Regions from separate parts of the Anoxybacillus sp. FSL W8-0104 genome, predicted to be linked through region 3. Evidence: riboswitches for the same ligand, from Rfam matches in the RefSeq annotation. Region 3 holds a riboswitch; each other region holds the start of a gene.
What was found. A riboswitch is a leader RNA that binds a small molecule or an ion and turns the genes downstream of it on or off. The one in region 3 is predicted to bind thiamine pyrophosphate.

Region 1: it holds a riboswitch for thiamine pyrophosphate, as region 3 does, so the genes downstream of both, thiC (phosphomethylpyrimidine synthase ThiC) here and thiM (hydroxyethylthiazole kinase) in region 3, are expected to answer to the same signal.
Region 2: it holds a riboswitch for thiamine pyrophosphate, as region 3 does, so the genes downstream of both, tenA (thiaminase II) here and thiM (hydroxyethylthiazole kinase) in region 3, are expected to answer to the same signal.

Annotation. Positions count from the first base shown of each region.
Region 1 covers NZ_JBBOQU010000001.1:1,078,285-1,085,380, reverse strand. The annotation lists gene cysI (assimilatory sulfite reductase (NADPH) hemoprotein subunit) at 1-1,426, opposite strand, end outside; gene NST18_RS05845 (assimilatory sulfite reductase (NADPH) flavoprotein subunit) at 1,438-3,219, opposite strand; gene NST18_RS05840 (LysR family transcriptional regulator) at 3,356-4,237, shown strand; gene NST18_RS05835 (H-type small acid-soluble spore protein) at 4,276-4,449, opposite strand; partial or broken gene NST18_RS05830 (Sir2 family NAD-dependent protein deacetylase) at 4,656-4,910, shown strand; TPP riboswitch at 5,000-5,114, shown strand; gene thiC (phosphomethylpyrimidine synthase ThiC) at 5,222-6,910, shown strand; gene NST18_RS05820 (potassium/proton antiporter) at 7,023-7,096, shown strand, end outside.
Region 2 covers NZ_JBBOQU010000001.1:2,256,918-2,264,013, reverse strand. The annotation lists gene NST18_RS11890 (MarR family winged helix-turn-helix transcriptional regulator) at 1-378, shown strand, start outside; partial or broken gene NST18_RS11885 (MDR family MFS transporter) at 384-1,990, shown strand; gene NST18_RS11880 (glycoside hydrolase family 13 protein) at 2,188-3,852, shown strand; gene NST18_RS11875 (class I SAM-dependent rRNA methyltransferase) at 3,895-5,079, opposite strand; TPP riboswitch at 5,212-5,319, shown strand; gene tenA (thiaminase II) at 5,407-6,102, shown strand; gene NST18_RS11865 (ECF transporter S component) at 6,077-6,667, shown strand; gene NST18_RS11860 (ABC transporter ATP-binding protein) at 6,671-7,096, shown strand, end outside.
Region 3 covers NZ_JBBOQU010000001.1:1,378,655-1,385,750, reverse strand. The annotation lists gene tnpC (IS66 family transposase) at 1-953, shown strand, start outside; gene NST18_RS07395 (IS1380 family transposase) at 1,284-2,657, opposite strand; TPP riboswitch at 2,797-2,912, shown strand; gene thiM (hydroxyethylthiazole kinase) at 2,969-3,763, shown strand; gene thiE (thiamine phosphate synthase) at 3,764-4,417, shown strand; gene NST18_RS07380 (enoyl-CoA hydratase) at 4,460-5,266, shown strand; gene NST18_RS07375 (protoglobin domain-containing protein) at 5,289-5,825, opposite strand; gene NST18_RS07370 (CotD family spore coat protein) at 6,198-6,431, shown strand; gene gpsB (cell division regulator GpsB) at 6,556-6,852, shown strand; RNA gene rnpB (RNase P RNA component class B) at 6,920-7,096, shown strand, end outside.

The sequences.
Region 1 (7,096 bases), 300 kb from region 3:
TCGTTATTTCCTCATCGCGAAGGCCGTTTTCTTCAACAATTTCTTCAATTTTATCAAGCAGCTTTGGCAAATAACGTTCCGCTTCCGCCATCGCTAATCCGCATGTTGGCAACGCCACACAGGCGAGCGAGTTACGGCGAAGAGCACTATAATGTTTCCCATCTGTTAATTTGTATTGCTTAATAAGCGTATCAATTTCTTCTTTTTTCTCGCTTGGCACGTTCGCAATGACTAAGTTTTGATTAGCTGTTAAGCGAAAGTCCCCTGTATGCACTTTTGCAATTTCTCGCAAGCCTGTCATTAACGGATAATCATCTGTATCTTTCACCCGACCACCTTCGACAAATAGGGTAAAATGCCACGTCCCGTTTACCCCTTCAACCCAGCCGTAGCGATCGCCGTTATGCTCGAAATGATATGGGCGCGCTTCCTCTAGCTTCCATCCAAGGCGGTTCTCTAGCTCAGCCTTCACTGCTTCTAGGCCGAGGCGATCGATCGTGTATTTAAATCGAGCATGTTTGCGCACAGAACGATTCCCATAGTCACGCTGAATCGTGACAACTTTTTCGGCGACATCAATAACTTGTTCAGGTTTACAAAAACCGATCACCTTTGCTAGCTGTGGATATGTCGTACGATCGCCATGCGTCATTCCCATCCCCCCACCGATCGCTACATTAAAACCAACGAGCTTTCCTTGTTCGACAATCGCAATAAAACCAAGGTCTTGCGAAAACACATCGACATCGTTTGACGGTGGGACGGCAATGCCGATTTTAAATTTCCGTGGCAAGTAAAGCGGTCCGTAAATCGGCTCTTGCTCTATTTCTGGTGTACCGGCTACTTTTTCTTCATCCAACCAAATTTCGTAATACGCCCTTGTTTGTGGCAATAAATGGTCACTTAACCTTTTCGCCCATTCATACACTTCCGCATGCACTTCTGACTGGTACGGATTTGGGTTGCACATAACGTTTCGATTCACATCGCCACATGCCGCCAACGTTGTAAGTAGGGCATCATTAATCGCTTGAAGCGTTTTTTTCATATTCCATTTCAATACACCATGAAACTGAAACGCTTGTCGTGTCGTAAGCTTTAATGTCCCGTTGGCGTATTTTCTTGCTAGTTCATCCATCACAAGCCACTGTTCTGGTGTTGCTACTCCGCCTGGCGTACGAACGCGAATCATAAATTGATATGCAGGTTCTAACTTCTGTTTTTGCCGCTCTGCTCTTAAATCACGATCATCTTGTAAATAACTGCCATGAAATTTCATTAACCGGTTATCATCTTCTGGAATACCGGCAGTAATGCGATCTTCCATCGTTTCTTTTAACGTGCCGCGCAAATAGTTGCTCTCCCGTTTAATGCGCTCAACATCGCTCGGTGGTCCATCTGGTGGTGTTAATACAAACTTTTCCATTCATATCCCCCCTAATATACATCGCGCTGATATCGTTTTTGTTTTTGCATCTCAGCTATATACGCTTCTGCTTGTTCGCTTGTCATGTTTCCTTCTTTTTCAATCACATGAATAAGCGTTTGATGTACATCGCGCGCCATATGCTGCTTATCACCACAAACGTAAACGACAGCTCCATCTTCAAGCCAGCGGAACAGCTCCTTGCTTCGTTCTAGCATGCGATGCTGCACGTACACTTTTTGATCTGTATCACGTGAAAACGCAACATCCATTTTTGTCAACACACCATTTTTCAACCACGCTTGCCACTCTGTTTGATAGAGGAAATCCGTCACAAAATGTTGATCGCCAAAAAATAGCCACGACTTCCCTTTCGCCCCTATTGCCTCGCGCTCTTGCAAAAAGCTGCGGAACGGCGCAACCCCTGTACCTGGTCCAATCATAATAATTGGTGTATTCGCATCTTTCGGCAGTTTAAAGTTCGGATTGTGATGGATAAACACCGGAAGTTTATCACCAATGTGCAGGCGCTCCGCACAAAACGTTGAACAAACACCTTTACGTAAACGTCCGTGCGCTTCGTAACGCACTGCACCAACGGTGATATGCACTTCTTCTGGATACGCCGCTAAACTGCTTGCGATTGAATAAAAGCGCGGCTGCAACTTACGTAAAGAAGAAACAAACTGATCTGGCGACATATCCCACGGACCGAAATCGCGAAGAACATCGAGCACATCGCGCCCTTTCATATATTCCTTTCTTTTCACTTCTTGCTCAGCAGAAAGGAGCACATGAAACGCTTGATTACGTGAAAACGAAGCCAATGTTTGCAATAATTGCTCGGTTAACACCGTAATTTCTAATCGGGAAAGCAGCACTTCGCGTAACGATTCTTCTTTTCCTTCAACAGAAACCGGTGTGTCTGGATTCCATTTCATTTCTTGAATAATGAGATCGACAAGTTCTGGATCGTTTTTCGGGAAAACACCAAGCGCGTCGCCTGGTTCAAATACCAATCCTGAACCTTCGAGCGATAATTCAATATGGCGTGTTTCTTTGTTCGAGCCGCGTCCATTTAAATTGATATTTTCTAATACTTCTGCTTGAAACGGATGCTTGCGCGAGTAGTTAGAAACAGGTTTCACTTGCGACTGCTGGGGAAGGACGGTGACGGAACCCCCGCCTTGCTTATTCAACTCACTAAGCACCCCATCAAGCCACTTCGCCGCTGCTTCCTCATAATCGACATCACAATCAACGCGTTCGTATAACCGCTCTCCTCCGAGTTCTTTTAGCCGTTGATCGAAGTCTTTTCCTGTTTTACAAAAATGTTCATACGACGTATCGCCAAGCGCCAATACCGAGAAGCGCAGATGGTTAAGTTTTGGTGCGCGCTTGCTATGGAGAAATTCGTAAAATGATAAAGCATTATCTGGCGGTTCCCCTTCACCATACGTGCTAACGACAACAAGCAACGTGTCGATTTTTTTTAAGTCGTTTGGTTTGAAATCAAGCATCGATAAAACATGAACATGAAACCCATGGCTTTTGAGTACTTCTCCAGTTTTTTCTGCCAATTTTTGTGCATTTCCTGTTTGTGAGCCGTAAAGGATCGTTATTTCTTTCGATACGTGGGCTTCTTGCTGTACCGCTGTGCTCGCAAATTCGGTAGCAGCTAAATATCCGCTTAACCAAAGCTTTTGCGCTGGCGTTAATGTCGGCCAAAGTCGGTTGAGCAAGTCAACTTGTTGTTCGTTAAATGGGCTATTCGTCACTTGAAACGGCAACATCTTTCACCTCTCGTTTTTTTACTATTCCTATAAATTAAGTATGTTTTATTTGACTTTACCGCAAAAAATAAAATTAGTAAAATAAATATAAATTATCAGAACTATTTATTTTTTTAATGATTAAGGAGCGATAGCTGTGTACGACGAATTAAAAACATTTATGACTTTAGTAGAGGTGAAAAACTTCACAAAAACTGCGGAAATTCTCCATCTATCCCAACCGAGCGTCAGTTTGCACATTAAAAATTTAGAAAAAGAATTTCAAACGAAACTATTTATTCGTTCGCCAAAAAAACTACAAGTGACAGCGACTGGCGAATTACTTTACGATCGAGCTAAAAAAATGATTGCCTTGTACGAACAAACAAAACAAGATATTTTAGAATACCACGATTGTGTGAAAGGAACGTTGAAAATCGGGGCTAGTTTTACGATCGGGGAATATGTGCTTCCTTCTTTTTTACTTTCTTTACAAGACGATTATCCAGAACTACACTTCGAAGTGATGATTGGCAACACGAAGGAGATCGTCGAGCTTGTCCGTTCATATGAAACCGATATTGGCTTAATTGAAGGGCAAACGAACGAAAAAGAATTGGCTGTTTATCCATTCATGCAAGATGAGCTTGTCATCGTGGCTTCAAACGATCACCCGCTCGTTCACAAACAAGAAGTATGTATAAGCGATCTACAAAATCAAATATGGATTACGCGCGAATTAGGCTCTGGCACACGTGAATACTTTAACCATTTTATTCGTTCAAATGGATTAAAAATTAAATCGCTCATGATCATCAGCAGCAATCAAGGAATTAAAGAAACGTTAATGCGCGGAAACGGGTTAGCCTTTCTTTCACGTCATGTGATTGAGCGTGAATTAAAACAAGGTCACTTATCGATCGTCTGTTTAAAGCACCCCCCTTTTTACCGAACGTTTTCTTATCTTTATGCACCGACAATGAAAAGCAAAAAAATTGTTCATTTATTTATTGATTTTCTCGAACGAAAAAAGATGTAACGAGCACGGCTATCCTGCTCTGTTACACCCTTTTCGTCTTAATGCTCTGCTAGCTGTGACACTGGAACACGCTGTTGATTTTCCGAATTGTCTAAAAAATGGATTGTTGCCGTTTCCGCATCGACATGTTCGATATATACCGATTTTCCATTATACGTTACATTTTTCATATCGGGCGATTGAGCAATTTGTTGCGCACGTGTTACGTTCATGCTGTTTCCCTCCCTTCAAATGATTATTATCATCTACGCTTCACGTTAAAAATATACAAAAAAAGAGCACCCACAAGGTTGGTATGCTGCTCTTATTTTTTATACACATGAATCGAAAGTCCTTTTTTTCTCATAAACATATGTGAAAATAAAGGAAGAACAGGGCGAACATAGAAGTAATTGTTGATCTATAGAGGAGGGAGATAATGCTAGAAAGATGGTTGAAAGAGTCTTCGTATACAGTCGTATTTACTGGAGCAGGAATGTCTACAGAAAGCGGGCTTCCCGATTTTCGTTCGACAAAATCAGGACTTTGGCGCACGAAAAATCCACAACAATTGGCAAGTACGTATGCTATGCAACATAATCGAGACGAGTTTATCGCATTTTATCAATATCGTATTCGCACACTTCTTGAATGCCAACCACATATCGGACATACAATTTTAGCAAATTGGCAATCCACTATGCCTCCATTTTAACAAGTTTTTCATTTATAACTTTACAACATTTTTATCATATGTTAGACTATTTTTAAAATTCATAATTTATCATCTACTAGGGGAGTCCAATAGCTTGGACTGAGAGAAGAACGCGCAAAAGTTCTTTGACCCTTTGAACCTGATCTGGGTGATGCCAGCGTAGGGAAGTAGATGGCGCGAGTGTTCTTTACTTGTGCTATTTGCGGACAAGATCAGGTTCTCGTTATGGAGCCTGATCTTTTTACGTATTGGCGTTGCTCCAACTAAAAAATGAAAAGGAGCGATTAAAAATGAAAGACTTATTTTCATCAATGCCATTTCCCTCGAGTAAAAAAGTGTATGTGCCCGGAACGCGTGAAGATGTTCGTGTGCCAATGCGAGAAATTCAACTGTCGCCAACCAAGACAGGTACAACGATGCTAGAAAATGAGCCTATTCGAGTTTATGACACGAGTGGACCATACACTGACCCACTTTTCGCGCCGAATATTGATAAAGGATTGCCAAAATTAAGAGAAAAATGGATAACGGAGCGTGGCGATGTAGAAGAATATAGCCCTTCATTAGTGAGAACAAACATTCCTTTTTCACCTAGGCGTTTTCGTGCGAAAAAAGGGAAAGTTGTGACCCAAATGCATTATGCAAAACGAGGAATCATTACACCTGAAATGGAGTTTGTTGCTATTCGCGAACAGATGGATCCAGAGTTTGTTCGACAGGAAGTGGCAGCAGGAAGGGCAATTATCCCAGCTAATATCAATCACCCTGAGAGTGAACCAATGATCATCGGAAGCAAGTTCCATGTAAAAATTAATGCGAATATTGGAAACTCTTCTGTTACATCCTCGATGGATGAAGAAGTTGAAAAAATGCTTTGGGCTGTTCGTTGGGGTGCCGATACAGTCATGGACTTATCGACAGGAAAACATATACATGAGACGCGAGAATATATTATTCGAAACTCCCCTGTGCCGATTGGAACTGTACCTATTTACCAGGCGTTAGAGAAAGTGAACGGCATTGTCGAAAACTTATCATGGGACATTTACCGAGAAACATTAATTGAACAAGCCGAACAAGGCGTAGACTATTTTACTATTCATGCAGGTGTCTTACTTCGCTATATCCCACTAACAGTCAATCGAACAACTGGTATTGTCTCTCGGGGTGGCTCAATTATGGCACAATGGTGTTTAGCACACCATGAAGAAAACTTTTTATACACCCACTTCGAAGAAATTTGCGAAATTTTAAAAACTTACGATATTGCTATTTCACTTGGGGATGGATTACGTCCAGGCTCAATTGCAGACGCAAACGATGAGGCGCAATTCGCCGAGTTACAAACACTTGGAGAGTTGACAAAAATCGCTTGGGAACATGATGTCCAAGTGATGATCGAAGGTCCAGGGCATATTCCAATGCATAAAATTAAAGAAAATGTCGATAAACAAATTGAAATTTGTCACGGGGCACCTTTTTATACGCTAGGTCCTATCACTACCGACATTGCACCAGGTTACGACCATATCACCTCAGCTATCGGTGCAGCGCTTATCGGCTGGCACGGTACGGCCATGCTTTGCTATGTGACACCAAAAGAACATCTTGGACTACCGAATAAAGAAGACGTCCGCCAAGGAGTCATCGCCTACAAAATTGCTGCCCACGCTGCTGACTTAGCAAAAGGACACCCTGGCGCACAAACGCGTGATGATGCATTATCAAAGGCGAGATTTGAGTTCCGTTGGCAAGATCAATTCAACTTGTCACTAGATCCTGAGCGCGCACGTGAATATCACGATGAAACACTACCGGCCGAAGGAGCAAAGCTTGCTCATTTTTGTTCGATGTGCGGTCCGAAATTTTGTTCAATGAATATTTCTCATGAATTACAAAAAACACTACAAAGCGAAGGAATGAAAGAAAAGGCAAAACAATTTGTTGAATATACAAACATCATGCAAGCTGAGAGATAGCGCTCAGCTTGTACTTTTTTACAAAAAATGTTATTTAAGTCATATTCATTGACATTCCACTTACTATAGCTTAAATTTAAGTCGTAACTTTAAGTAGAAAGTATGGAAAGAGGTGACTTGCTTGCTCACAGATTTCATCATTTTTTTGTTAGGATTACTTCTAATCATCGGTGTATTAACAACGAA
Region 2 (7,096 bases), 880 kb from region 3:
AAATTGGCCGCGGATTTAGCAAAGGAGGAAATCGGCTTAACGAAACCGCAGTTTTTTATTTTAAATTTGCTTTCAAAGCGCGGGAAATGTACAGTAAGTGAATTAGCGGACGAAATGTTTGTTAAACCGAGCGCCATTACTACGATGATCGATCGCTTATATAAAAGTGGGTTTGTATTGCGTGATCGAGATGAAGAGGATCGGCGTGTCGTGTATGTGCAATTGTCTGAAAAGGGGAAAGAAATGCTTCAGCATGCACGAGCGGAGCGAAGAAAAATTATTGAGCGTTATTTAAGCCGATTACAATTTGATGAGCTTGAACAGTTTGTCTATATTATCGAAAAAATTGCTGCGATAAACGAAAAAGAGGAGAAGTGAGACGTATGAAAGAACAAGCAGCGATACAAACAAGTGTTGCGAATATACAACAAAAACGAGGTATTTTAATTACGGGGCTTCTTGTTGCCATGTTGTTTGGTGCACTCGATGGAACGATCGTTGGCACAGCGTTGCCGCGCATTGTCGGAGAACTTGGGGGACTGAGCATGATGGCATGGCTAACAACGGCATACATGCTCACATCAACAACGATTGTTCCCATTGCGGGAAAACTTGCCGATTTGTTTGGTCGAAAGTCGATTTATATTTCGGGACTAGCGATTTTTATCATTGGTTCTGCGCTATGCGGCATGGCGGATACGATGACCCAACTCATTATTTTCCGTGCTATTCAAGGAATTGGCGCGGGATTATGATGCCAATGGCGATGATTGTCATTGGTGATTTGTTTACAGGAGCAGAGCGTGCGAAATGGCAAGGCGTGTTCGGCGGCGTATTTGGATTAGCATCTATTCTTGGGCCACAAGTGGGTGGATGGATTGTCGATTCGTTAAATTGGCGTTGGGTATTTTACATTAATCTTCCTGTTGGTATATTAGCCATTGTTCTCATTTCGCTCGGTTTGCATAATCATCGCGTCGCTGAGCGAGTAAAGCTTGATTTGGCAGGCATGTTTACGATGGTTGTAGCCGTTGTTTCGTTGTTGCTTGCCTTAACGTTCGGTGGCGATAAATACGATTGGCTATCGTGGCAAATTATTTCTTTACTAGCTGGCTCGGTCGTTTTCTTTAGTTTATTTGTATTTGTAGAGCGAAAAGCAGAAGAGCCGATTATGCCGATTCATTTATTAAAAAATAAAACGTTTGTTGTGCTTAATAGCGTCGGGTTTTTTATGTCTGTCGGCATGTTTGGAGCGATTATGTTTGTACCGCTCTTTATGCAAGGCATCATTGGCATGAGCCCATCAGAATCAGGAACGATGATGTTTCCGATGATGTTTGCGCTTATTATCGCAAGTATGATCGGTGGACGACTTGTACAAAAAATCGGTGTTCGCCCGCAAGTGATTGTTGGGATGGTGCTTGTGGCGCTTGGCTTTTTCTTATTGTCAACGATGGATGTCAATACGAATAAATGGACAGCGATGTCATTTATGGCGACGCTCGGTTTTGGGTTAGGATTCGTCAACCCAGTTATCACGCTCGCGTTGCAAGAAGTATTTCCGAAGTCGCAGCTTGGCATTGTAACATCATCAAGCCAGTTTTTCCGACAAATTGGTGGAACGTTTGGAGCGACGTTGTTAGGAGCGATTATGAATCATCGTTCGAAAGATTTATTAGAAGCGAAGTTTCTTCCGTTGTTAGAACAATTGCCAGCGCAAGCGCAAGCGATGACAGATTCATTTAAGCAACTTGTTGAATCGAACCCGCAAAGCGTATATTCCGTCATTTTAAATCCGGATACGTTAAAAAAAATTCCTGAACAAATGCAACAAATGTTTGTGCCTATATTAAAACAAACGCTTGTTGATGCGTTGAGCGATGTATTTTTATATGGATTGATCTTCGTTGGCATCGGCTTTATTTTTGCGATGTTTATCGGTCGCATTACAATTTCAAATCGGACGAATAAAGTGAATGAAATGGAATAAAATTATAAGTATATAACAGGCAACGATGATCAATCGTTGCTTATTTTTGTTCGTATGTAAACCGTTTGCACACATAAAATGAAATTTTTTATGAAAAAGTGCAACTTCCTCTTTTAACGAGAGCGTTTGTGTATTAACATGAAAGAGTAGAGATTATTGAAAGCGATTTAGTTTGAATGGATTGAGGAGGTTTTTACGTGAAAAGAGCTTGGTGGAAAGAAGCGGTTGCATATCAAATATATCCGAGAAGCTTCATGGACTCGAACGGAGACGGGATCGGAGACTTACAAGGAATCATTCAGAAGCTTGATTATTTAAAAGACCTTGGAATCGATGTCATATGGATTTGCCCGATTTATAAATCGCCGAATGCCGACAACGGCTACGATATTAGCGATTATCAAGATATTATGGAGCAGTTTGGCACGATGGAAGATTTCAATCAACTGCTTGAAGAAATTCATAAGCGCGACATGAAAGTCATTTTAGATCTCGTTATTAACCATACGAGCGATGAACATCCTTGGTTTATTGAATCGCGTTCGTCACGCGACAATCCAAAACGCGATTGGTACATTTGGCGCGATGGAAAAAACGGCAAAGAACCGAACAATTGGGAAAGCATTTTTGGTGGCTCGGCATGGGAATATGACGAGGCGACGGATCAATATTATTTGCATGTGTTTGCAACGAAGCAACCGGATTTAAATTGGGAAAATGAAGATGTTCGTCGTGCGTTATATGATATGATTAATTGGTGGCTCGATAAAGGCATTGATGGGTTTCGTGTTGATGCGATTTCACACATTAAGAAAAAAGAAGGTCTCCCTGATTTACCAAATCCCAAAGGGCTTGACTATGTCCCTTCATTTGACGGACATATGAATCAAGAAGGGATTATGGACTATCTTCGTGAGTTGAAAATGCAAACGTTTGCGCGTTATGACATCATGACAGTTGGAGAAGCGAACGGAGTAACGGTCGAGGAGGCAAAAGATTGGGTCGGTGAAGAAAACGGCATTTTTAATATGATTTTTCAGTTTGAGCATCTTGGACTTTGGCAAAAAGGAACAGATGGCGGTGTTGATGTTCGGAAATTAAAACGTGTATTAACGAAATGGCAAAAAGGATTAGAAGGTGTTGGCTGGAACGCACTATTCCTTGAAAACCATGACCAGCCTCGTTCCGTGTCGACGTGGGGAAATGACGAAAAATATCTTGTTGAAAGTGCCAAAGCATTAGGAGCATTATATTTCCTTATGCAAGGAACGCCGTTTATTTATCAAGGGCAAGAAATTGGCATGACGAACGTCCGATTTGAAACGATTGATGAATATGACGATGTCGCCATCAAAAATTATTATCGTATTGAACGTGCTAAAGGGCGTTCACATGAAGAAGTGATGCAATGGATTTGGAAAAACGGCCGCGACAATTCACGCACGCCGATGCAATGGTCGGATGAAGAAAACGCCGGATTTACGACAGGAACACCGTGGATTGGTGTGAATGAAAATTATAAACAAATTAATGTCAAAAAACAGTTGCACGACCCGAACTCTGTGTTAAACTTTTACAAACGCATGATTCAACTAAGAAAACAGCATGACGTATTTGTTTACGGAACATACGATTTAATATTAGAAAACCATAAAGCAATTTATGCGTATACGCGCACGTTAGGTGATGAAAAAGCGATCGTCATCGTGAACTTAACAGACCGAAAAACAATGTATCGTTACGATTCATTGAAATTAAATAGCGAGCAACTTGTGTTAACAAACTACGATGTAAAACCGCATAAACATGCGACACGCTTTACATTGCGTCCGTATGAAGCGCGTGTATATTTGGTGAAATAATGAAAATCCCCTTTTCCGACATGGAAAAGGGGATTTTCACGTTTATTTGCGTGAATGCACTTCGTAAATGGCAAATTTCAAATAATCGCCTTCATCGGCGGCAAGTAGTTTTGGATGGTCATATCCTGCACCGCTCCAATGAATTTGACGTAAAATTTTCTTCGCATCAAACGCTGCTTCCGTAACCATCGCTTGGAACATATCAGGGTGCACATGGTACGAGCAGCTTGCGGTCACGAAAAAGCCGCCGTCTTTCACTAGCTTTAAGCCGTTTAAATTAATATCTTTATAGCCAGCAAGCGCCTTTGGCACCGCATGAGCGGATTTTGCAAACGCTGGTGGGTCAATAATGACGACATCCCATTTTTTCCCCTGTTGTACGCATTCGCGTAAGTAGTCAAACGCGTTCGCAACGACGAAATCCACATTTGTAAATCCGTTTAACTCTGCGTTTCGCTTTGCTGTTTCAATCGCATGTTCAGAAATATCGACAGCGGTCACATGTTTTGCTCCGTATAAGCAGGCGTTTAACATAAATGAACCTGTATGCGTAAAACAATCGAGCACGGTTGATTCGCTTGTAATCAGCGGCTTGATGGCAGCACGATTTTGACGTTGATCGAAGAAAAATCCTGTTTTTTGTCCGTTTTCGATATCGACAATGTATTTCACGCCGTTTTCTTCAATTTGTACGTTCGTATCGCACGTGCCGTACCAAAATCCTTTTTCTTGTTTTAATCCTTCTAATTCGCGCACGTGAACGTCGTTGCGCAAATAAATCGCTTTCGGTTGAAAAACGTCAAGAAGCGCTTGTAAAATCCATTCTTTTCTTTTTTCCATGCCGAGCGATAAAATTTGCACAACGAGCACATCTTCGTACTTATCAACGATGAGCCCAGGTAAAAAATCGGCTTCTCCATAAACGGCGCGACATGAACGAACGCCCGGAATCATCCGTTCGCGATACGCCCATGCTTGACGAATACGGTTCATAAAAAATTGCGCGTTTAATTCGTCGTTTGGATTTTGCGTTAACACGCGCACGATCATTTGTGATTTTGGATTAATGTATCCTTTCGCTAAAAAGTGACGTTGATGGTTATATACGTTGACGAAATCCCCCGGTTCAAAATCTCCTTCAATATAATCGACTTCGCTTTGAAACACCCACGGATGTCCAAGCTCGAGCCGCTTTTTTCTTTTTCGTTTTAAAAATACATTTGCCATACATCCCACTCCTGACTATATATTCGCTACTTTAGCATACAGGAAGAACACGATGCGCGCAAATGGTGGAGAAAAATATTTGACAATTCCATGAAATATGCTAATATTAGTGACAAAGTGAATGATGCAAATGTATTCCACTAGGGGGGCCTTTAGATAGGCTGAGATCAAAGTGTGCCTTTGAGACCCTTAGAACCTGATCTGGATCATACCAGCGTAGGGAAGTGGAAACGGTGCGAAGTGTGTCTTTTATTAATTTCCATCGTTTACAACCACTTTCTTTGCGCAAAGAAAGTGGTTTTTTATTTTTCTTAAGGGGGAGAGGTTATGTTGTTTTCAGAGCAGTTGCGCAAGGCTGTCGATCCGATTTGGGAAGCGAGCTTTCATCATCCGTTCGTGAAGGAGATCGGGGAAGGAACACTTGATTTACGTTGTTTTCGCTATTATGTATTACAAGATTCATATTATTTGACACACTTTGCAAAAGTGCAAGCGCTTGGCGGGGCGATGGCTGATGATTTACAAACGACCGCAAGCATGGCGCATCATGCGCAAAGTACGTATGAGGCTGAGCTTCGTTTACATGAAACGTTTATGAAAGAGCTCGGCATTACAGAAGAAGAAAAGGCTTCGTTTGTTCCTGCTCCAACTGCGTATGCGTACACGTCCCACATGTATCGCGCGTCGTTTGCAGGACGTTTTGGCGATGTATTAGCTGCCATTTTACCGTGCTATTGGTTGTATTACGAAATTGGTGAGCGGTTAAAACATTGTAAGCCGAATCATCCAATTTATGCACAATGGATTGAAGCGTACGGCTCTGACTGGTTCAAACAGCTTGTCGAACAACAAATTGCGCGTTTAAACGACATCGCAAAAACAGCTAGCGAAAAAGAGTTAGTGCGGATGAAGCAACACTTTGTGATCAGCAGTCAATATGAATATTTATTTTGGGAAATGGCGTACAAATTAGAACGTTGGCCAATTGAAGAGGAGGATGTTTATGCAAACGAAAGGGCTTAAATTAACAGACGTATTAACGACCGTTGTGGTGGCGATTGTGTTTGGGATTGTGTATAAAGTGTGGGGACCGCTTTACTATGCGGTGAAACCGCTTGGACTTCATCTTGATCAACTCATTTATGGCATGTGGTTTATTGCGGCAACTGTTGCCTATTTATTAATTCGTAAACCAGGAGTGGCGCTACTTGCGGAGGTGGCTGCGGCATCAGGAGAGTTTTTAGCTGGTTCTGAATGGGGGCTTGAGGTGCTATTTTACGGCTTTGTGCAAGGGTTACTCGCCGAGCTTGTTTTCGCTGCTTTCCGCTATAAACGTTTTGATGTGGCGGTTGTGTCGCTTGCAGCGGTTGGTTCAACGATCGCTTCATTAGTGCTTGATTTTTACAAAGGATATATCGACCAATTAGCATGGTGGAATTTAACGTTATTTATCGGTGCGCGTTTCATTGGAGCGATCATCATTGCTGGTGTATTTGCTTATTCGCTTGTGAAAGCGCTCGAAGCGACAGGTGTGACGCAATTGTTGCGTCCGACGACAAAAGAAGATTACGACTCACTTGATAAATAGGATGTGACATCATTGATCCATATCGAACAATTGCGCTTAAAATTTCCGGGGGCAGAAAAGCGGTTATTTACCGATGTATCGCTTTCGATTAAAAAAGGAGAAAAAGTGTTGCTTTTAGGCCCATCGGGATGCGGAAAATCCACGCTTTTGCAAGTGATGGCGGGCATTATTCCGCGCTCGATCGATGTGCCGATGAAAGCGAGTAAACTGCACATTCCAAATCGTGTAGGCTATGTGTTTCAAGATCCCGATGCCCAGTTTTGTATGCCGTATGTTGATGAAGAAATGGCTTTTGTTCTCGAAAATCTCGGTGTGCCACGTGCAGAGATGGAAGAAAAAATCGCGCGCATGCTTCGTCTTGTGCGCCTCCGTCTCCCGCACGTTCATGTACCGATTCAAACATTATCTGGAGGAATGAAACAGCGGTTA
Region 3 (7,096 bases):
AAGCCGAATTCCCATCCCATGTCACGAATCATGTGCAATACGGTCCACGGCTCACGGCGCTCGTTGTTTATTTACATCATATCCAATTGATCCCGTACAAGCGTTTAAGTGATACAATCGAAGCGTTATATCAACACTCGATTAGTACGGGAACTCTTGCCAATATGGTGAAACGAGGACGCGAAGCGCTGGAATCAAATATGGACGTCATCGAAGACGCCTTACTTGAATCCAACATCCTGCATGTCGATGAAACGAGTTTGCGCATCAATGGAAAACTCGCATGGGTGCATGTCGCGTGTACATCGAAATATACGTACTTGGCTCCTCACGTTTCTCATGGAAAGAAAGCGACCGATGACATCGGGATTCTTCCGCGATATCAAGGGACGATGATGCACGATGGGTTCGTTACGTATACGAAATACACACAAGCCATCCATGCCCTTTGTCACGCCCATCATTTGCGTGAATTGAAGGGTTTCATCGAACAAGGGCATATATGGGCATCGCGCATGACGACGTTTCTGTTAGCCGCCAAACAGGCCGTCGAAGCTCATCACGGTGCGCTTTCCGAAGAAGAAGCGAAACGATGGGAACGAGTGTATGATCGCATCCTAGAAAGAGCACAACACCGATTGGAAACGGCGACGCCTCTTCCGAAAAAAGCACTCGCTTTTGTTCGACGGCTTCAGAAACGAAAGGAAGAAGCGTTGCGTTTCTTACGTGAAGTGCATGTTCCCTTTGACAACAACCAAGCCGAACGCGATCTTCGCATGGTCAAAGTGAAAGAGAACATTTCGGGTACATTTCGCGAAGAAACATTCGCCCAGTCTTTTTGTATCACAAGAAGTATCGTTTCCACACTGACGAAACACGAAAAAAACGTGTGGGATTCGTTATGTCTTCTGTTGACAGGCGACACGCTCGATCGTGTTCTTTCTACCACTTAGGGCATTTTCTATTACGGGGATGCCCTATTTGTGTTGCGCTTCTTTACATACTACTATCGGGGTGAATAGTTACCATACAAAAATGTGAACGGAATTTGACAATAATCCATATTGAATCAAGACCTGAATCCGTGATGGTTGGAAATCAACTTTGATTTTGGTGTTAGTTCTATGGATATATGATCCATACATCCCTTTTTTTGATGATTCCCTGCACCACTTTCATGTTTGAAAACGAGATAAATCCTCTTTTATGGAGATACAAACCAAAAAAGAGACAAAAAAAGTACAGGGGGGAGTGATGGATATGAGTACCCGAACATCTGTTTGTTATCTTGCCTCTTTCCATTTTTGATACACATTCAGTAGGAGTATACTGTACCCACTCCTTCGCGTCAGTTTCATCCAGATCTGTCGTGATCGGCGGACGAGTCGACCTGCCATCGTGATCACCGTCTGAATGATCGTCTTGATGCGGCGGCGTTTCACTTTATGATGTAATGGATGTCTCGGATCGCTTAATAGATCTTGTCCAATCAGGCGAAGAAGGTTGTACACGAATGCTCCCATGACTAACACGAGCGCATTCGTTTTCATCTTCCCTGATGGAAGTCGCTCTAAATCTAAGTCGCTTTTCAGTTCGCTATGAAACTGTTCGCATGTCGCATGATCGTGATACAATGCGAGCACATCACTCATTCGAACATGCTCGTATCCTTCGAGGCGCACCCAGTAGCTTTCGACTTCGTAATCAGGAACGAGCATCAGCTGTCCATTTCGTTCCATCGTTCGTTCCGTCACTTGGGTGACTTGAACGTACGTATACGTGTGTCCATCGATTGCTGCTGTCTGTGGAAGGCATAACTCATACGTTTGTACTCCTTCTGTTTGTCCATCATCGACGCGTCTGCCCTTTTGCGAAGCGATCTGGAACCAAAGCGCTTTCGATTCTCGGCGTAAGTTTCGCTTGATGACAAAGTCCACGTCTTCCTTTAGACATACGTGCACATTCGCTTCCGCATCGTTCCCTGCATCCATGCGGACAAGCAGACGAGACGAGGTCAGCGGACGAGCTCGACGGATGGCGGTAGTTAAAAACGAAGGCATGTTGTCTTGTACATGTTGTTTCCCTGGACGCAGCTCGGCATGAACGATATACCCTTCCTTCCCTGCGTACGCAAACAACGGCGTAAAACCGTCAAATCCTTTATACGTTCGACTCACTCCTTCTTTTTTCGTATCGGAGTTATCAAATGGGGAAGCATCTATATCAAGGGGAAGCCATGTCGTTTTCCCTTTCGTCCAACAAGCGGACAAGGTAGCGTGTTGTCGAACCAACAGACGCATCGATTCCTCCCAAATGATGGTTTCGGTCATCGGGAGACAAGCGAGCTGATCGAGACGCTGTCGCAACGTTGGGGAGGAAGGTACGTGCCGAATGCCCATTGATGTCGAAAAGATATCGTCCTGACGATACGCTTCGATATGATCAAAATCCGTTTTTCCTGTGGCAAGCAAGCCGATCATCGAGCGAATGACGTCGCTATGGGAAATGTGCACATCTCGACGAACCGTTGGGAGCCGAAGTGCGTTTACTCGTTTATCCAGCTTCGTTTGGTGCAGTAAGTAGCCCACGAGAGCAAGCCCAGCACTTGGAGTAATCGCTTCATCTGTCAATACAAACCGAATCGGGAAATCTTTCATCACATTCACCTACTTGATGAAGAGTCGTCAACGTCGTTTTCCCTTATCGTATCAACGGTTTGCGACCATTGTAAAGATGTTTTGTCACGGATTCAGGTCAAGAGAAAAAATGTATTAAAATGAAAGAAATTTGAATCAATCAAACTACTAGGGGTGCCGGATGGCGATGGCTGAGAGGAAAACGCGCAATCAGTTTTCCAACCCTTTGAACCTGATCTGGTTTGTACCAGCGGAGGGAAGTAGGCTATGTTTTCAGTACGCAAACTAGTCGACTCTGTCCGACTAGTTTTTATTTTTTTTAGGGGGAATGAATGATGAATGTAGGACAATGGTTAACGCGTGTTAGGAAGGAGTCACCACTCGTACATAATATGACAAATGTTGTGGTGACCAATTTTGTTGCGAATGGTTTGCTTGCTGTAGGCGCATCTCCTGTTATGGCGTATGCAAAAGAAGAAGTAGCGGATATGGTTCGGTTAGCTCGTGCTTTAGTGTTAAACATTGGCACGCTAAACGAAACAGACGTAGAGGCGATGTTAATTGCCGGAAAAGCAGCAAATGAGGCAAACATTCCTGTCATTTTCGATCCTGTTGGAGCTGGTGCGACAGCGTACCGCACCGAAACAGCCAGACGTATATTACGTGAAGTAAACATTTCGATTTTACGTGGGAACGCATCGGAAATTGCGAGCATTGCGGGTGAACAAGTACGTACAAAAGGAGTCGATGCAGGAGACGTTCAAAGTGACCTCGTGGATGTAGCGAAAAAAGCAGCACTCATGTTTCGCTCTGTAGTTGTTGTCACAGGGAAAGATGATGTAGTAACCGATGGAGAACGTATTGTAATCGTCTCAAATGGTGATGCGATGTTAACGAAAGTAACCGGGACAGGTTGTTTGTTAAGTTCGGTATTAGGTGCATTTGCAGGTATAGGAGACGATATGATGATGTCATCAGTTGCTGCCCTCGCTTATTACGGTGTGGCGGCTGAAAAAGCAGCCAAACAAGCAAAAGTACCTGGTTCTTTTCAACTTTCTTTTTTAAATGCTTTACATGAAACGAGCGCAGAAGAAGTTGATCAATACGCGCGTATTCAAGGGGAATAAATGATGAAGCAGAAGCTATCGTTGTATTTCGTTATGGGAAGTATCGATTGTACGAAAGATCCGCTCGCTGTGCTTGATGAAGCAATTAAAGGCGGTATTACAATGTTTCAGTTTCGCGAAAAAGGAAAGGGGGCGCTTACGGGGATTGAAAAATACCGCTTAGCCGAGAAATTACTTGAACGATGCCGAATGTATAATATTCCTTTTATCGTGAATGACGATGTCGATTTAGCCCTCGCTTTACAGGCAGATGGCGTTCATGTCGGTCAAGAAGACGAAGTAGCTGAACGCGTTCGCGATCGCATAGGAGATAAATATTTAGGCGTATCTGTTCACAACTTAAATGAAGTAAAAAAAGCGCTTGCTGCTTGCGCTGATTATGTTGGATTAGGTCCGATTTTCCCAACTGTTTCCAAAGAAGATGCAAAGCAAGCATGTGGACTGACGATGATTGAACATATTCGTGCCCATGAAAAACGTGTTCCACTCGTTGCGATCGGTGGAATTACAGAACAAACAGCCAAACAAGTGATCGAAGCGGGTGCAGACGGAATTGCTGTCATTTCGGCCATTTGCCGTGCTGAACATATTTACGAACAAACAAAACGACTATATGAGATTGTCATGCATGCAAAACAAAAAGGCGACAGATGATGTCGTCTTTTTGTTTTGTTCTGTGCAGGATTTTATTCATATATGTCGAAAGAAAATAGCGAACAAACGAAAGAGGGGATGGAGAAGATGGAACATATCGTACTATCATACGAAAATCGCGTCGCAACCATTGAATTGAATCGTCCGAATGCGCTAAATGCCTTACATGAACAAATGTTAACAGAGTTGTTACAAGCGTTAAAAGAAGTTGAAGCAAGTGAAGCGGATATCGTCATCATTCGTGGGCGTGGCAAAGGATTTAGCGCAGGGGGCGACATTAAGACGATGTTGCAATCAACGAATGAACATTCATTCATTGAAGTGATGGAAACGATTAAACAAATAGCGATGACATTGCATCAATTGCCGAAACTAACGATTAGCTACATACATGGTGCCGCTGCAGGATTAGGATTTAGTTTAGCCCTTGCTTGCGATCATGTAATCGCAAATGAACAAGCGCGCGTTGCAATGAATTTCATTGGCATTGGTTTAGTTCCAGATGGTGGGGGACATTTCTTTTTAAATCGAAAAATTGGAGATGTCAAATCAAAACAAATCATATGGGAAGGAAAAATAATGAGTGCACAAGAGGCATATGAAGTGGGACTCGTTGATGAAATCGGTGATGAACAAGCGATTCAGCACAAAGTGAATGAATGGCTAGCAAAACCGATTCGTGCGATGATTGCGACGAAGCAGTTATATGCTCGTTTAAGCGAACAACAGTTGTTTAACACGTTACAAATGGAGACAGCGTATCAAGCGGAAATGCGCAAAACAAAAGACCACGAAGAAGGGATTCGAGCATTTTTAGAAAAGCGACGTCCGCATTTTAGCGGAAAATAAAAAATTTGCAAAACTTTCATGATTAATCACGCAGGAAACCCCTGCTTTCAAGCATGGGGAGGAATGCGTTTTTTTGTTTATTTTGAATGATTGTGTAAGCACCTAAGTACCATTCTGGAAACAAACCGATTCGGTTATGAACATTGCCGATCACTTTGCGACGAATAATATATTGCTCACCAATTTCCCCCGATACCATATCCATTAAATACGCGCGTAACGTTTGTTTTAAGCGATCAATCGTTGAATGATTATCAATAATGCGTCTTAAATGAGGCATTTGCCCAACTTGATCGTAAAACGCATTGACGATTCGTTCGACATGTTTAGCAAAAAGTGGGCGAATCGAAGTAAGTCGTTGTACATCTTCCTCTGTTAATTTGACGAACGCAACTTGTTGCTTCTGATCGCTTGAGGCGAGTTGGCGATAATATGTAGCAACATGTTCAGTGGTAGGAGAGCGAGAAGTTGTATTTTCTTTTTCTTGTTGGTGCTTTTTGCGAAAAAATTGCATGGCTCCACGTTCATTAAAAAGAGCATGAAACGGACATTTTGACATCGCATTCCCTCCAATTTTCATAAAAAATTCCCCAAAAACATTATATCATGTGCAAAAAAAGAAGAAGGAAAATTTTTATGTTATTTCCGAGGGAAGCGCAAAAAATGACAAAGTTTTCCCTGCTTGTCGAACAAAGAAGAACGAAGTAGAATGTTTATTTATGAACAATAAGAATAGAGGAGAGAGAAGCGATGAGTAAAAAAATTTTATATTTATTTTTTGTGCTAGTGGGAGCTATAGTTATCATTTTTGCCAATATGAAGCATAACATTTATACGTTCATGTAAAATAGGTATTTCCATTAGTACATGTATACCCCTTGATACATACGCTAGTAATGTAACGAAATTCAATACGAAAGGGGTATGAAATATGCATTGTCGCCCAAATATGATGCCGCCAATCGTTCATCCGACGAAGTGCTGTACACAACATCAAATACAAACAACGATTGTGCCGCACATTCATCCGTCACATACGACGTATGTGAACCATCATGTATTTCAACATCAACATTATTTTCCGCATACGCAATCTGTTGTAAACGATGTATCCCATCAACATGTTGTTTGTCCAGGGCCTGGTCCGTTTCCACGTCCATTTTAACCGAAGGCAATTCGCCTTCGGTTTTTTGTCGAAAAAAAGACGAACTTTGTGAAAATGAAAAATTGACAACGACTGCTTTTTTTGAAAGAATAGGTGTAGACATGGATAATTGAGGTGAGCAAACGTGCTTTCGGATCGCATCAACTTAACAGCAAAAGACATTCTTGAAAAAGAGTTTAAAATAAGCATGCGCGGATACAATCAAGATGAAGTTGATCGCTTTCTTGATTTAGTCATTAAAGACTATGAAACATTTCATCAAATGATTGAACAATTGCAACAAGAAAATGCAAAATTGAAAAGCCAATTGCAGGAGGCACAAAAACGTCAGCCATCTCAAACAGGGACGACGAACTTCGATATTTTACAACGTCTTTCCAATTTAGAAAAACATGTTTTCGGAAACAAACTTTACGAATAAATATTCCAACCTTTTCTATTGATTTGGCTTATCGTTTCGGATATACTAGCATATGCTTACATGAATCATGTTCGGGTAATCGCTGCGATGTGTATGCATCGTAGAGGAAAGTCCATGCTCGCACGGTGCTGAGATGCCCGTAGTGTTCGTGCCTAGCGAATTCATAAGCTAGGGCAGTCTGGCGTTGCGCTGGGCTGACGGCAGGGAAAGAGCCTACGTCCTTCAACGGATATGGCTCGACTAC